3 regions of the Stenotrophomonas maltophilia group sp. P373 genome follow, and region 2 is predicted to be linked to each of the others. Evidence: predicted binding sites of a transcription regulator. Region 2 holds the regulator's gene; each other region holds the start of a gene.
The links. The regulator HrcA, encoded in region 2, represses chaperone genes, less so after heat shock. The targets are predictions, from matches to a motif close to TTNGCACTCNNNNNNNNNGAGTGCNAA.
Positions count from the first base shown of each region.

Region 1: rpoH (RNA polymerase sigma factor RpoH) is a predicted target of HrcA. The motif match lies at 2,843-2,869, and genes of this name have one in related genera.
Region 3: ACSYHF_RS18395 (co-chaperone GroES) is a predicted target of HrcA. The motif match lies at 1,723-1,749, and genes of this name have one in related genera.

Region 1 is NZ_CM129994.1:4,001,009-4,005,741, forward strand. It holds gene purH (bifunctional phosphoribosylaminoimidazolecarboxamide formyltransferase/IMP cyclohydrolase) at 1-476, shown strand, start outside; gene purD (phosphoribosylamine--glycine ligase) at 538-1,821, shown strand; gene rpoH (RNA polymerase sigma factor RpoH) at 1,956-2,831, opposite strand; gene ung (uracil-DNA glycosylase) at 3,110-3,823, opposite strand; gene ACSYHF_RS18575 (response regulator) at 3,820-4,662, opposite strand; gene ftsX (permease-like cell division protein FtsX) at 4,670-4,733, opposite strand, start outside.
Region 2 is NZ_CM129994.1:1,750,712-1,755,444, forward strand. It holds gene recN (DNA repair protein RecN) at 1-977, opposite strand, end outside; gene hrcA (heat-inducible transcriptional repressor HrcA) at 1,093-2,157, shown strand; gene grpE (nucleotide exchange factor GrpE) at 2,221-2,736, shown strand; gene dnaK (molecular chaperone DnaK) at 2,917-4,733, shown strand, end outside.
Region 3 is NZ_CM129994.1:3,964,746-3,969,478, reverse strand. It holds gene ACSYHF_RS18400 (endonuclease) at 1-1,483, opposite strand, end outside; gene ACSYHF_RS18395 (co-chaperone GroES) at 1,796-2,083, shown strand; gene groL (chaperonin GroEL) at 2,165-3,814, shown strand; gene ACSYHF_RS18385 (DUF6445 family protein) at 3,953-4,564, shown strand; gene ACSYHF_RS18380 (serine hydrolase domain-containing protein) at 4,634-4,733, opposite strand, start outside.

The DNA.
Region 1 (4,733 bases), 2.2 Mb from region 2:
ACGGCCTGAACAACTTCGACAGCAAGCGCGTCGGCTCGGGCCTGCTGCTGCAGTCGTCGGACAACCGCGGCATGACCCGCGACGAGCTGAAGGTGGTCAGCAAGCTGGCGCCGACCGACAAGCAGTTCAGCGACCTGCTGTTTGCCTGGAAGGTGGCCAAGTTCGTGAAGTCCAACGCGATCGTCTATGCCAAGGACAACCGCACCATCGGTGTCGGCGCCGGCCAGATGAGCCGCGTGTACTCGGCCCGCATCGCCGGCATCAAGGCCGCCGACGCGAACCTGGTGGTCGAGGGTTCGGTGATGGCCTCCGATGCGTTCTTCCCGTTCCGCGACGGCATCGATGCCGCCGCTGCCGCCGGCATCAAGGCGGTCATCCAGCCGGGCGGTTCGATGCGCGATGCCGAAGTGATCGCCGCCGCCGACGAACATGGCCTGGCCATGGTGTTCACCGGCGTGCGCCACTTCCGCCACTGATCCGCATCACCAAGCCGGGCCCTGCCCGGCTTTTCTTTTCCGTATCCGAGAACCCTGTCCCATGAAGATCCTCGTCATCGGCTCCGGCGGCCGCGAACACGCCCTGGCATGGAAGCTGGCTCAGTCCTCCCGTGTCACCGACGTGATCGTGGCGCCCGGCAACGCCGGTACCGCCAGCGAAGACAAGTGCCGCAACGTGGCGGTGAAGGTGACCGATATCGACGGCCTGCTGGCGCTGGCCCAGGCCGAAGGCGTGGCGTTGACCGTGGTCGGCCCGGAAATACCGCTGGTGGCCGGCGTGGTCGACCGCTTCCGCGCCGCCGGCCTGCGCATCTTCGGGCCGACCGCCGCCGCCGCGCAGCTGGAAGGCAGCAAGGCCTACGCCAAGGACTTCCTGGCCCGCCACAACATCCCCACCGCGTTCTATGCCGTGCACACCGACGTGGACGCTGCCCTGGCCTACATCCGCGAGAAGGGCGCACCGATCGTGGTCAAGGCCGATGGCCTGGCCGCCGGCAAGGGCGTGATCGTCGCAATGACGTTGGCCGAAGCCGAAGACGCAGTGCGTGACATGCTCTCCGGCAACGCGTTCGGCGATGCCGGCGCCCGCGTGGTGATCGAGGAATTCCTCGATGGCGAGGAAGCCAGCTTCATTTCGATGGTGGACGGCGTGCATGCGCTGCCGATGGCCACCTCGCAGGACCACAAGCGCGTCGGCGACGGCGACACCGGCCCCAACACGGGTGGCATGGGCGCGTACTCGCCGGCCCCGGTGGTCACCCCGGAGGTGCATGCACGCGTGATGCGCGAAGTGGTGAACCCGACCGTGCAGGGCATGATCGCCGACGGCATCCCGTTCACCGGTTTCCTCTACGCCGGCCTGATGATCGATGCCAGCGGCGCGCCGAAGGTAATTGAATTCAACGTGCGCTTCGGCGATCCGGAAACCCAGCCGGTGATGCTGCGCCTGCAGTCGGACCTGGTCGAGCTGATGGAAGCGGCCATCGACGGCCGGCTGGAACAGGTGCAGGCGCACTGGGACCCGCGCCCGTCGCTGGGCGTAGTGATGGCCGCCCGGCCGTATCCGGAATCGCCGATCACCGGTGATGTGATTTCCGGCCTGGGCGACGTGCCGGCCAGCGCCAAGGTGTTCCATGCCGGTACGGCACTGGATGCGCAGGGCCAGGTGGTCAGTGCCGGTGGCCGCGTGCTGTGCGTGGCCGCACTGGGCGACAGCGTGCGCGACGCACAGGCCAATGCCTATGCCGGCGTGGCCAAGGTGACCTGGGCCAACGCGTTCCACCGCACCGACATCGGCTGGCGCGCGATCGCACGCGAGGGCTGAGGCCGCGCCGCAGCCACGCATGGCGTGGCTCTACTGACACTGGGTAGATCCACGCCATGCGTGGATGAGAACGCCACCGAAAAGAAAAGGCCCGGCAATGCCGGGCCTTTTCCTAGCTTCAACGCCATCCCGCCTTACGCGGTGAACAGCGCCTTCATCTTCTTCAGCGCGTTCGCCTCGACCTGGCGGATGCGCTCGGCCGACACGCCGTACTCGTCGGCCAGCTCCTGCAGCGTCACCTTGCTGTCGGCATCCAGCCAGCGACGACGGATGATGTCGCGCGAACGCGCATCCAGTTCGGCCAGGCCTTCGCGCAGCAGCTGCATCTGGTTGTCTTCGCTGTCCTCGCGCTCGTAGGCCATCGACGGGTCTTCGTCATCGGCAACCAGGAACGCAGCCGGCGACGGCGGGGCGTGCTCGTTGTCCTCGTCGGTCGGCGCATCGAAACCGATATCGCGACCGGACAGGCGCGACTCCATTTCCATGACCTCGCGCTCGGACACGTTCAGGTCCTTGGCCACCGCGCTGACTTCAGCCGCGTTCATCCAGCCCAGGCGCGTCTTCGACTTGCGCAGGTTGAAGAACAGCTTGCGCTGCGCCTTGGTGGTGGCGACCTTCACGATGCGCCAGTTCTTCAGGATGAACTCGTGCATTTCGGCACGGATCCAGTGCACGGCGAAGGAGACCAGGCGCACGCCCATGTCCGGGTCGAAGCGCTTGACCGCCTTCATCAGGCCGATGTTGCCTTCCTGGATCAGGTCGCCCAGCGCGAGGCCGTAGCCGTTGTAGCCGCGGGCCACGTGCACCACGAAGCGCAGGTGCGAATGCACCAGCTCGCGGGCGGCGTCCAGATCGTTGCCGTCGCGGAAGCGACGGGCCAGGTCCTGTTCGTCATCGACCGACAGCACCGGGATCTGGTGCACGGCACCGATGTAGGCGTCCAGCGAACCGAGCGCACTGGGAATCGGGAGATTGTTTGCCACAAGGGCAGTAGAGGTGTTCTGGCTCATAGGCACCCATCTTAGCAGTCCGGGATTTGGACTGCTAAAGGAGGAAAAAGTTCCAGCATCCTATTGATGCAACACTGGTCCCAAACAGAGCCCTACCGTAGCGCGATTTGATGACAGTGGCGAGCATGCTTTTCGGGATTCACAATCCCTTGGAATTCAAGCAATTACCTGGCAGAACCCGGCCGATTTCAGTCAAGCGGAGCTGAACGGGCCGTTCTGCAGACCCATTCAGGCCCGGAGACGTTGCCCGGTGTTCAGGCCCAGCAGCCCGACGGTGCTCAGAGCGCCGAACGCGGCGGCAGCGACCAGTCGATCGGGGCCTGGCCGCGGCGCTGCAGGTACTCGTTGGCCATCGAGAAATGCCGGCAGCCGAGGAAGCCACGATGGGCCGACAGCGGCGACGGGTGCGGCGACTTCAGCACGCGATGGCGACGGGTGTCGATGACCTTGCCCTTCTGCTGCGCATAGGCGCCCCACAGCATGAACACCAGGCCTTCGCGTTCGCGGTTGAGCACATCCACCACGTGATCGGTGAAGCCCTCCCAGCCACGTCCCTGGTGGGCACCAGCCTTGCCCTCTTCCACCGTCAGCACGGCATTGAGCAGCAGCACCCCACGTTGCGCCCACGGAATCAGGCAGCCGTGGTCCGGGCGCGGGATGCCGAGATCGCTCTCGATCTCCTTGTAGATGTTCAGCAGCGACGGCGGCACCGGCACGCCCGGCGGCACCGAGAAACTCAGGCCATGCGCCTGGCCGCGGCCGTGATACGGGTCCTGCCCGAGGATCACCACCTTCACCTGCTCGAACGGCGTGGCGTCGAACGCGGCGAAGATCTGCGGGCCGGGCGGGAACACCGCCGCGCCACTGGCCTTGCGCTGGCGCAGGAAGCTGGACAGCTCGCGCATCTGCGGCTGCAGCAGGTAATCGCCGACATGCTGCTTCCAGCTCGGTTCCAGCTGGATCGTCGGGGTGTCGGCTACTTCATCCATCATCGAATCAGGGGTCCATCGTTCAATCGGGCCAGGCGCAGCTGGAACAGCACCTTGGTGACCAGCAGCCGCTCTTCGATCGGCTTGAGCACCAGGTCATTGGCACCGGACTGCAGCAGCCCGGTCTGGTTGTGCGGGTTGCCGTCACCGGTCATCACCAGCACCGGCAGGCGGCGCTTGCCGTAACCGAAGTCCACGCGCACGCGCTGCACCACGTCGCGCCCGCTCAGTTCGCCCTTCAGGGTGACATCGGTCAGTACCAGGTCGATGCGGTGGCGGCTGCGGCCCAGCGACTCGGCAGTGAGCAGGGTGAATGCCTCTTCGGCGCTGACCACGTGCAGTACGTTCAGCTGCTGCCGCTCAAGCATGCGCTTGGTGGCCTCGGCCACCACGCGGCTGTCCTCGATGTAGAGGATGGTGGCGCCGGGGATGGTCTGCGGCTGCACATAGCCACGGATGAAGGTCGCCAGTGCCTCATGGCCCAGCGCCTTGTCGAAATAGTCGGTGACGTACTCGGTGAAGCGACGCTGCTCCAGGTGCTGCTGGGCATCGCCGGACACAACGATCACCGGCACATAGGCCTGGCCGGCGGCTTCGCGCACCATCCGCGCCAGCGCCAGGCCGTCGCCATCGCGCAGGGTCAGCGAGGTCGTCACCAGGTCCACCGGGCCTTGCGCCAGCGCCTGCTGCGCATCCTCGATGCTGTCGCAGCCGATCACCTCCACGCCCGGCAGGTCACGCTGCAGGACATCGGCGATCAGCTTGCGGACCAGCTTCGAACCATCGACCACCATCACCCGCGTCGCGGGCCCTTCAAGGTGCTTCAGCGCTTGCGGTTGCATGCCGGTCTCAGGTGTCGGTCGGGCGGGTCTGGCGGAGGAAGTGGCCGGTCACCAGCCAGGCGCCCAGCCAG
Region 2 (4,733 bases):
TCACGTTGCGCGCCCAGCTCGTCCATCGGCACGCGGTGCTTGCGGGCCAGGTCGTGCAGGCGGCCGAGGCGGCGCTCGTTCTCCTCGAACTGTTCCGGGTCGGCGTCGAGGTCGTCATGCACCCGGTCCAGCAGCGACAGGGCTTCGTGCAGCTGGATCGAGGCGTTCTCGATCAGGCCGTCCACCTCGCCCAGGCGCGGGTCGTGCTCGACCAGCCGCGACAGCTCGTGGCGCACTTGCTGCAGCAGGTCCAGCGCGGAGCTGCCGTCTTCACCGTTGAGCTGGTTGCTGGCCGCCTGGCAGGCGCTCAGCAGGGCGCTGGCGTGGGCCTGGCGACGGTGGCTGGCGCCAAGCGCGGCAATCGATTCCGGTTCCAGGTCCTCGCGGTCCAGTTCGCGCAGCTGGTGCTCCAGGAAGCCGATCCGGTCACTGACGTCGCCCTGTTGCGACAACGCCAGCGATTCATCGACCAGTGCCTGCCAGGCCGCGGCGGCGTGGCGCACCTGGCGGCGCTCGTTCTCGTTGCCGGCATAGGCATCCAGCAGGGCCAGCTGCGACGGGCGCGCCAGCAGCGCCTGCTGTTCATGCTGGCCGTGGATCTCCACCAGCAGCGAGGCCAGGTCGCCCAGCTGTGCCAGCGTCACCGGGCGGCCATTGATCCAGGCCCGCGAGCCGCCGTCGGCGCGGATCACGCGGCGCAGCTGGCATTGGTCCTCGTCGTCCAGCTCGTTGTCGGCCAGCCACTGGCGGGCGGCCTGCAGCTGCTCCAGCGCGAACTCGGCGGAAAGCTCGGCGCGTGCGGCACCATGGCGGACCACGCCGCTGTCAGCGCGCAGGCCGGACAGGAAGCCCAGTGCGTCGACCATCAGCGACTTGCCGGCGCCAGTCTCGCCTGAAACCACGGTCATGCCTGGCCCGAACTCCAGTTCGGTGGCGCGGACGACGGCGAAATCCTTGATCGAAAGATGTCTGAGCATGGGTAAGGGGGTGTCAGCAGCCGCGCAACGCTAGCACGCGGGCGCGGGAGGTCCAATGACTTGCCAAGGCGATGCGCCGCCATTATCTAGTGTCCGTGTCTCACAGGTTGATTCCATGCACGGTTCTCCCGACCAGCTTGCCCCGCGTGCGCGCCACCTGCTGCGCACGCTGATCGCGCGATACATCCAGGACGGCGAGCCGGTCGGCTCGCAGACGCTGGCGCGCGTGGCCGGCCTGGAGGTCAGCCCGGCCACCATCCGCAACATCCTGGGCGACCTGGAGGATCTGGGCCTGCTGGCCTCGCCACATACCTCGGCCGGCCGCGTCCCGACCGCGCATGGCTACCGGGTGTTCGTCGACAGCCTGCTGCAGATGCAGCCGCCGGGCGAGGGCGAGCTGGCCCGGTTGCGCCAGGAACTGGCCGGTGGCGGCAGCACCCAGGCCCTGCTCGGCAGCGCCTCGGAGCTGCTGTCGGCGATGAGCCACTTCGTCGGCGTGGTCAGCGCACCGCGGCGCGAGCAGTTCGCCTTCCGCCAGATCGATTTCGTGGCGCTGGATGGGCGCCGGGTGCTGGCGATCCTGGTATTTGCCGACAACGAGGTGCAGAACCGGGTGATCGAGACCCGGCAGGAGTTTGCGCCAGGCCAGCTGGAGCAGGTCGCCAACTACCTCAATGCGCATTTCGCCGGCCTGCCGATGGCCGAGATCCGTACCCGACTGCTGCTGGAGCTGCGCGACGCCCGGTCCGAACTGGAGCAGTTGCTGGCCCACAGCATCGAACTGGCCGAGCAGGCCCTGCAGCCGGCGGCCGACGACATGCTGGTGGCCGGGCAGACCCGCTTGATGGGCGTGCAGGACCTGTCCGACCTGGAGCGCCTGCGCGAACTGTTCGAGCTGTTCTCCAGCAAGCGCGAGATCCTGCAGCTGCTGGAGCGGACCATCCAGGCGCCGGGGGTGCGCATCTTCATCGGCGAAGAGACCGGAATGATGCCGCTGCAGGGCGTCTCGCTGGTCACTGCCCCGTACACCGCCAATGGCCAGGTGCTGGGCGTGCTGGGCGTGATCGGTCCCAAGCGGATGGCCTACGACCGGGTGATCCCGCTGGTCCAGGCCACCGCCGATGTGCTTGGCGCGGCCTTTTCACCGGCCGGACGCACGCCGGGAACATCCGACGCTTGAAACGCAGCATCCCGCCCACACTAGGGTGGGTGGAGGCGGAGAGTGACCGCCAGGGACCCAGACATGAACCACGAACATCCAGATATCGAATCCCAGCAGAGTGCCGCCGATGCGGCTGCCACCGCCGGCGTCAACGACGAAGTCGAGCGCCTGCGCGCCGAAGTCGAGCAGGTCAAGGCCGATGCGCTGCGTGAGCGCGCCGACCTGGAAAACCAGCGCAAGCGTGTTGCCCGTGACATCGAGCAGGCCCGCAAGTTCGCCAACGAGAAGCTGCTGGGCGAGCTGCTGCCGGTGTTCGACAGCCTGGATGCCGGCCTGAAGGCCGCCGGCGACGACCCGCACCCGCTGCGCGAAGGCTTGGAGCTGACCTACAAGCAGCTGCTGAAGGTCGCCGCCGACAACGGCCTGGCGCTGCTGGATCCGATCGGCCAGCCGTTCAACCCGGAACACCACCAGGCCATCAGCCAGGTGCCGACCCCGGGCGCTGCCCCGGGCAGCGTGGTGACCGTGTTCCAGAAGGGCTACCTGCTCAACGAGCGCCTGCTGCGGCCGGCGCTGGTGGTGGTGGCCGCCGACTGATCCGGCAGGGCCGGGCGGCGGACAGACCCGTCACCCGACCCGACGCTGAACGCGCCGGATCGTCGGAAACACAGCGTTCGGGAGGTGGCTTGAATGTTCCACGGGCCTTCCCCACATCGTATTCATCCACCGGCCGAACGGCCGGACTGACCCCAACAAGCATCCTCAGGAGTCTCCCCCATGGGCAAGATCATTGGTATCGACCTCGGCACCACCAACTCGTGCGTGGCGATCATGGACGGCGGCAAGGCCCGCGTCATCGAGAATTCGGAAGGCGATCGCACCACCCCGTCGATCGTCGCCTACACCAAGGACGGCGAAGTCCTGGTCGGTGCCTCGGCCAAGCGCCAGGCCGTGACCAACCCGAAGAACACCTTCTACGCGGTGAAGCGCCTGATCGGCCGCAAGTTCACCGATGGCGAGGTGCAGAAGGACATCGCCCACGTCCCGTACAGCATCCTGGCCCATGACAATGGCGATGCCTGGGTCGCCACCAGCGACGGCAAGAAGATGGCCCCGCAGGAAATCTCGGCCAAGGTGCTGGAGAAGATGAAGAAGACCGCCGAGGACTTCCTCGGTGAGAAGGTCACCGAAGCGGTCATTACCGTGCCGGCCTACTTCAACGACAGCCAGCGCCAGGCGACCAAGGACGCCGGTCGCATCGCTGGCCTGGACGTCAAGCGCATCATCAACGAGCCGACCGCGGCTGCGCTGGCCTACGGCCTGGACAAGGGCGACAACAAGGATCGCAAGATCGTGGTGTACGACCTGGGCGGCGGCACCTTCGACGTCTCGGTGATCGAGATCGCCAATGTCGACGGCGAGAAGCAGTTCGAAGTGCTGGCCACCAACGGCGACACTTTCCTGGGTGGCGAAGACTTCGACAACCGCGTCATCGAGTACCTGGTTGAAGAATTCAACAAGGACCAGGGCATCGACCTGCGCAAGGATCCGCTGGCCCTGCAGCGCCTGAAGGATGCTGCCGAGCGCGCCAAGATCGAGCTGTCCAGCGCCCAGCAGACCGAAGTGAACCTGCCGTACGTCACCGCTGACGCGTCGGGTCCGAAGCACCTGAACATCAAGCTGACCCGCGCCAAGCTGGAAGCACTGGTGGACGACCTGATCAAGAAGTCGATCGAGCCGTGCCGCGTCGCCCTGAACGATGCCGGCCTGCGTTCGAGCGACATCAGCGAAGTGATCCTGGTCGGCGGCCAGACCCGCATGCCGAAGGTGCAGCAGGCGGTGACCGAGTTCTTCGGCAAGGAACCGCGCAAGGACGTCAACCCGGACGAAGCCGTGGCACTGGGTGCGGCGATCCAGGGCGGCGTGCTGGGCGGCGACGTCAAGGACGTGCTGCTGCTGGACGTGACCCCGCTGTCGCTGGGTATCGAAACCATGGGTGGCGTGTTCACCAAGATCATCGAGAAGAACACCACCATCCCGACCAAGGCCTCGCAGGTGTTCTCCACCGCCGAGGACAACCAGTCGGCCGTGACCGTGCACGTGCTGCAGGGTGAGCGCGAACAGGCCCGCTTCAACAAGTCGCTGGCCAAGTTCGACCTGTCCGGCATCGAGCCGGCCCCGCGCGGTCTGCCGCAGGTGGAAGTGTCCTTCGACATCGACGCCAACGGCATCCTGCACGTGTCGGCCAAGGACAAGAAGACCAACAAGGAACAGAAGGTCGAGATCAAGGCCGGTTCGGGCCTGTCCGAGGAGGAGATCGCGCGCATGGTCGCCGACGCGGAAGCCAACCGCGAAGAAGACAAGAAGTTCCAGGAACTGGTGCAGGCCCGCAACCAGGCCGACGCCCTGATCCACGGCACCCGCAGCGCCATCACCGAGCACGGCAGCAAGGTCGGCGGCGATGTCATCGGCAAGGTCGAGGCGGCGCTGGCTGACCTGGAAACCGCGATGAAGGGCGACGACAAGGCACAGATCGAAGCCAAGTCGAAGGCACTGGAAGAAGCTGGCCAGTCGCTGTTCGCCGCTGCTTCGGC
Region 3 (4,733 bases), 2.2 Mb from region 2:
CCGCACGCGCCATGTCGCCCTTGCGCTTGCCCCACACCTCGAAGGTGCCGGTGTTGCCGTCCGGCGTGCGCACCCAGTTGGAATTGCCCGGGTAGCCACCGCTGCCGCCGCCCTGCCCATTGTTGGCTTCGGTGGCACGCTCGCCGCAGCTGGCATCGCACTTGGCGAACGGCTTGTTGCCACGGTCGGCGTTCCACTGCGCGTCGGTCAGGTACAGCATGTGGGTGTCGGTGTACGGCGCGTAGGGCAGGCCCTTGTCACCCGTGGTGGTGGCAAAGCCCAGCGAGTTCGGCCAAGTGTGCTCGCGGTTGTAGGTCAGGCCGCTGCCGGTGCCCGCACGATCACTGACCTTGGCGTAGCTGCGGTTGCGGTAGGCATCGAGGATGCGGTCCGGGTTGTTCGGATCCTCGTCGGCGATTTCCAGGATGGTCCAGGTGCTGGTGCCCGAGCCGCTGTACGGGTAGGCGGTGTGGCCCTTGATGGTGGCGTGCAGCGAGCAGCGCAGCTGGCTGGGGCTGCTGGTGTTGACCCTGGAGTAGTAGCCGGCCGGCACGCCCGGGTTGCCCGGGTCCGGATTGCCGCCGGTGCTGGCCACGGTGAAGGCGATGCGGCTGTCGGCGGCCGGATGCGCGCCCTGCAGGTCGGTGATGCGCGCGGCGCGGATGTCGAAGCGGCAGGCTTCACCGGCCACCAGCGCGGTATTGGTGGACAGCTTCACGCTGCGGCCGTTGGCCGGGAAGGTCAGCGGCACGCTGCCGGAGGTGCCGCAGCTCAGGGCGAAGGCGCCACTGGCCAGGTTCACCGTCTCGCTGAACACCACTTCCAGGTCGGCGGCAGCGGGGAAGGTGCTGCTGCCCTGCGCCGGGGTGGTGGTGGAGACTGACGGCGGCGTGTTGGGGCCTGGCGTGCCACCGCCGCTGAAGGTCTGGCCGTTGTTGCAGCTGCCGAACGTCTGGCCGGCAGATTCGGCCCAGGTGAAGTGGGCGTACTGGCTGCCGCTGCCGGTCAGCTGCAGCGAGGTGCCCGGCGCGGTGCTGTTGCTTTCGGCCACCGGGATGTTCTGGCTGGTCATGCCGGCAGCAGGGCCACCGGAGGCGGTGATGGCACCCTCGTAGCTGAGGAACTGGACCACCTTGCCGCTGGCATCGACCAGCGCGATGCCGTCGTTCGGACCATTCTGGAGGCCGTTGGTCGGATAGTTGACCACAGCGATACTGGCGCTGCCGCAGCCGGCGGCGGTGCCGGCCGGGACCGGGGTGTTGGCATAGACGGTGGCGGCCGACGGATTGCTGCCGTTGTAGAGGTACAGGCGGTAGCCGGACAGGTCCTCACCGGCAGTGGCTACGACCTCGATCGCTTCGCCGACGTCACCGGCGGCGGTGCTGTCGTCGTAGTGCAGTTCATTGATGAAGACCTCGGCCTGGGCCGGCGCGGCGGCCAGCGCCAGCAGGCAGGCGGCGGCAAGCGGGGACAGCAATCGCATCGACTACTCCTTGTGATTGGGAATGCCTGACCGAGCCTAAGGCCGATCCAGTGACACTTTGTCGTAAATGAACGTCAGATATCTGACAGTGCGACGCTTGTCACCGAAATTGTCCAGGACCGACGCGTTGGCCGACGCGCGCGGGCGGAAAAATTTTTTTCATTCCGCCCTTGAAAGGGGACGGCGGGGCTCCATCTCTGCCCTGCTCCCGACGTTGTCGGGTTTCTTCACGTGCGGTTCTGGCACTCGCCCGGGGTGAGTGCTAACATCGCCGGACTTTTTTAGACCAATCAATCACTTAAGAGGTCTCCTATGAGCATCAAGCCGCTGCACGACCGCGTTGTGGTCAAGCCGATCGAAGCCGACGAAATCTCCGCCGGTGGCATCGTCATCCCCGACTCGGCCAAGGAAAAGTCCACCAAGGGTGAGGTCGTGGCCGTCGGCCCGGGCAAGCCGCTGGACAACGGCAACGTGCGCGCGCCGTCGCTGAAGGTCGGCGACAAGGTCATCTACGGCCAGTACGCCGGCAGCTCGTACAAGAGCGAAGGCGTCGAATACAAGGTCCTGCGCGAAGACGATGTGCTCGCCGTCATCGGCTGAGCCTCGGCGCGACCTGTTTCAACCTGATCCCAAACTCCCAGCCGCCGGGCATCGTCCGGCGCTACCAATGAGGTAAATGCAATGGCTGCCAAGGATATTCGTTTCGGTGAAGACGCCCGTTCGCGCATGGTGCGCGGCGTCAATGTTCTCGCCAATGCCGTCAAGGCCACCCTGGGCCCGAAGGGCCGCAACGTCGTGCTGGAAAAGAGCTTCGGCGCCCCGACCATCACCAAGGACGGCGTCTCCGTCGCCAAGGAAATCGAACTGGCTGACAAGTTCGAGAACATGGGCGCGCAGATGGTGAAGGAAGTTGCGTCGCGCACCAACGACGATGCCGGCGACGGCACCACCACCGCCACCGTGCTGGCCCAGGCCCTGATCCGCGAAGGCGCCAAGGCCGTTGCCGCCGGCATGAACCCGATGGACCTCAAGCGCGGTATCGACAAGGCCGTTTCGGCTGCCGTCGCCGAGCTGAAGAACATCTCCAAGCCGACCGCCGACGACAAGGCGATTGCCCAGGTCGGTACCATCTCGGCCAACTCGGATGAGTCGATCGGCCAGATCATTGCTGACGCGATGAAGGAAGTCGGCAAGGAAGGCGTCATCACCGTTGAAGAAGGCTCGGGCCTGGACAACGAGCTGGACGTGGTCAAGGGCATGCAGTTCGACCGCGGCTACCTGTCGCCGTACTTCATCAACAACCAGCAGTCGCAGACCGCTGACCTGGATGACCCGTTCATCCTGCTGCACGACAAGAAGATCTCCAACGTCCGTGACCTGCTGCCGGTGCTGGAAGGCGTCGCCAAGGCCGGCAAGCCGCTGCTGATCGTGGCCGAGGAAGTTGAAGGCGAAGCGCTGGCGACCCTGGTGGTCAACACCATCCGTGGCATCGTCAAGGTCGTGGCCGTCAAGGCCCCGGGCTTCGGCGACCGTCGCAAGGCGATGCTGGAAGACATGGCCGTGCTGACCGGCGGCACCGTGATCTCCGAAGAAGTCGGCCTGTCGCTGGAAAAGGCCACCATCAAGGACCTGGGCCGCGCCAAGAAGGTGCAGGTCTCCAAGGAGAACACCACCATCATCGACGGCGTCGGCGACAAGGCCAACGTTGATGCACGCGTGGCGCAGATCAAGACCCAGATCCAGGACACCTCCTCGGATTACGATCGCGAGAAGCTGCAGGAACGCGTGGCCAAGCTGGCCGGCGGCGTTGCGGTGATCAAGGTCGGCGCCTCGACCGAAATCGAAATGAAGGAAAAGAAGGATCGCGTCGACGACGCCCTGCACGCCACCCGTGCAGCCGTTGAAGAAGGCGTGGTCCCGGGCGGCGGCGTTGCCCTGGTCCGCGCGATCACCGCGCTGGCCGGCCTGAAGGGTGCCAACGAAGACCAGAACCACGGCATCCAGATTGCCCTGCGTGCGATGGAAGCCCCGCTGCGCGAGATCGTGGCCAACGCCGGCGACGAGCCGTCGGTCATCATCAACAAGGTCAAGGAAGGCACCGGCAGCTTCGGCTACAACGCGGCCACCGGCGAGTTCGGCGACATGCTGCAGTTCGGCATCCTGGACCCGACCAAGGTGACCCGTTCGGCCCTGCAGAACGCGGCCTCGATCGCCGGCCTGATGATCACCACCGAAGCCATGGTTGCCGAAGCTCCGAAGAAGGACGAGCCGGCCATGGGCGGCGCTGGTGGCATGGGTGGCATGGGCGGCATGGGCGGCATGGACTTCTAAGTCCACGCCTCCGGCGGTCGTTGCCGGCCTCGGTCGGCACGCCTTCCCGATGTGATGTTAAAGAAGAACCCCGCCGCAAGGCGGGGTTTTTCGTTGCCCGGTTGCCGTCGCCGCAGTGCATCGCTACGCTCGGTGACCATGCCTACCTCGTTCATCGTCGTTGACGACTTCCTTTCTCCCGCCGATGCGCAGGGGTTGCGCCAGGCGGCACTGGGCCTGGACTATCCCGTCCAGGAGGGCGCATTCCCCGGCCGCAATTCACAGCAGCGGCTGGAGCTGGATGGCCTGTCCGGCGCGGTCTCGCGACTGGTCAACGAACCGCTGCGGCCGGTCAACCCGCTGCAGTCGCACGGCAAGTTCCGCCTTACCCTTGCCGGCGACATCGGCCGCGCCAAGGTACACGCCGACCACTCGCACTGGTCGGGCATTCTCTACCTGAGTGCACCGGAGCACTGCGAGGGCGGCACCGAGTTCTTCCGCCATCGCCGTACCGGCACCGAGCGCATGGCCCTGGACGCGGCGGAGCTGGCCGCATTGGGCTACGCCAACGGCGGCGACATGCATCGCGACATCATCGAGCGCGACAGCAACGACGACAGCCAGTGGGAAATGACCATGCGCATTCCGATGCGCTTCAACCGGCTGGTGCTGCTGCGGCCCTGGTTCTGGCACACCGCCGGGCCAGCGTTCGGTGATCGACCGGAGAATGGCCGGCTGGTGTACCTGATGTTCTTCGAGCAGGCGCGCTGAGGAGTGCCATCCACGCATGGCGTGGATGCTCCCCCTGGCCGCGTTCGCCATGCAGGCGTCATCGCACCCTCATTCGACGAATACCTTCGCCGCGCCATACTCCCACTGCCACGGCACGCCGGTATCGCCCAGTACGAATGCCACCAGTGCCGGGAACGCAGCTTCCGCC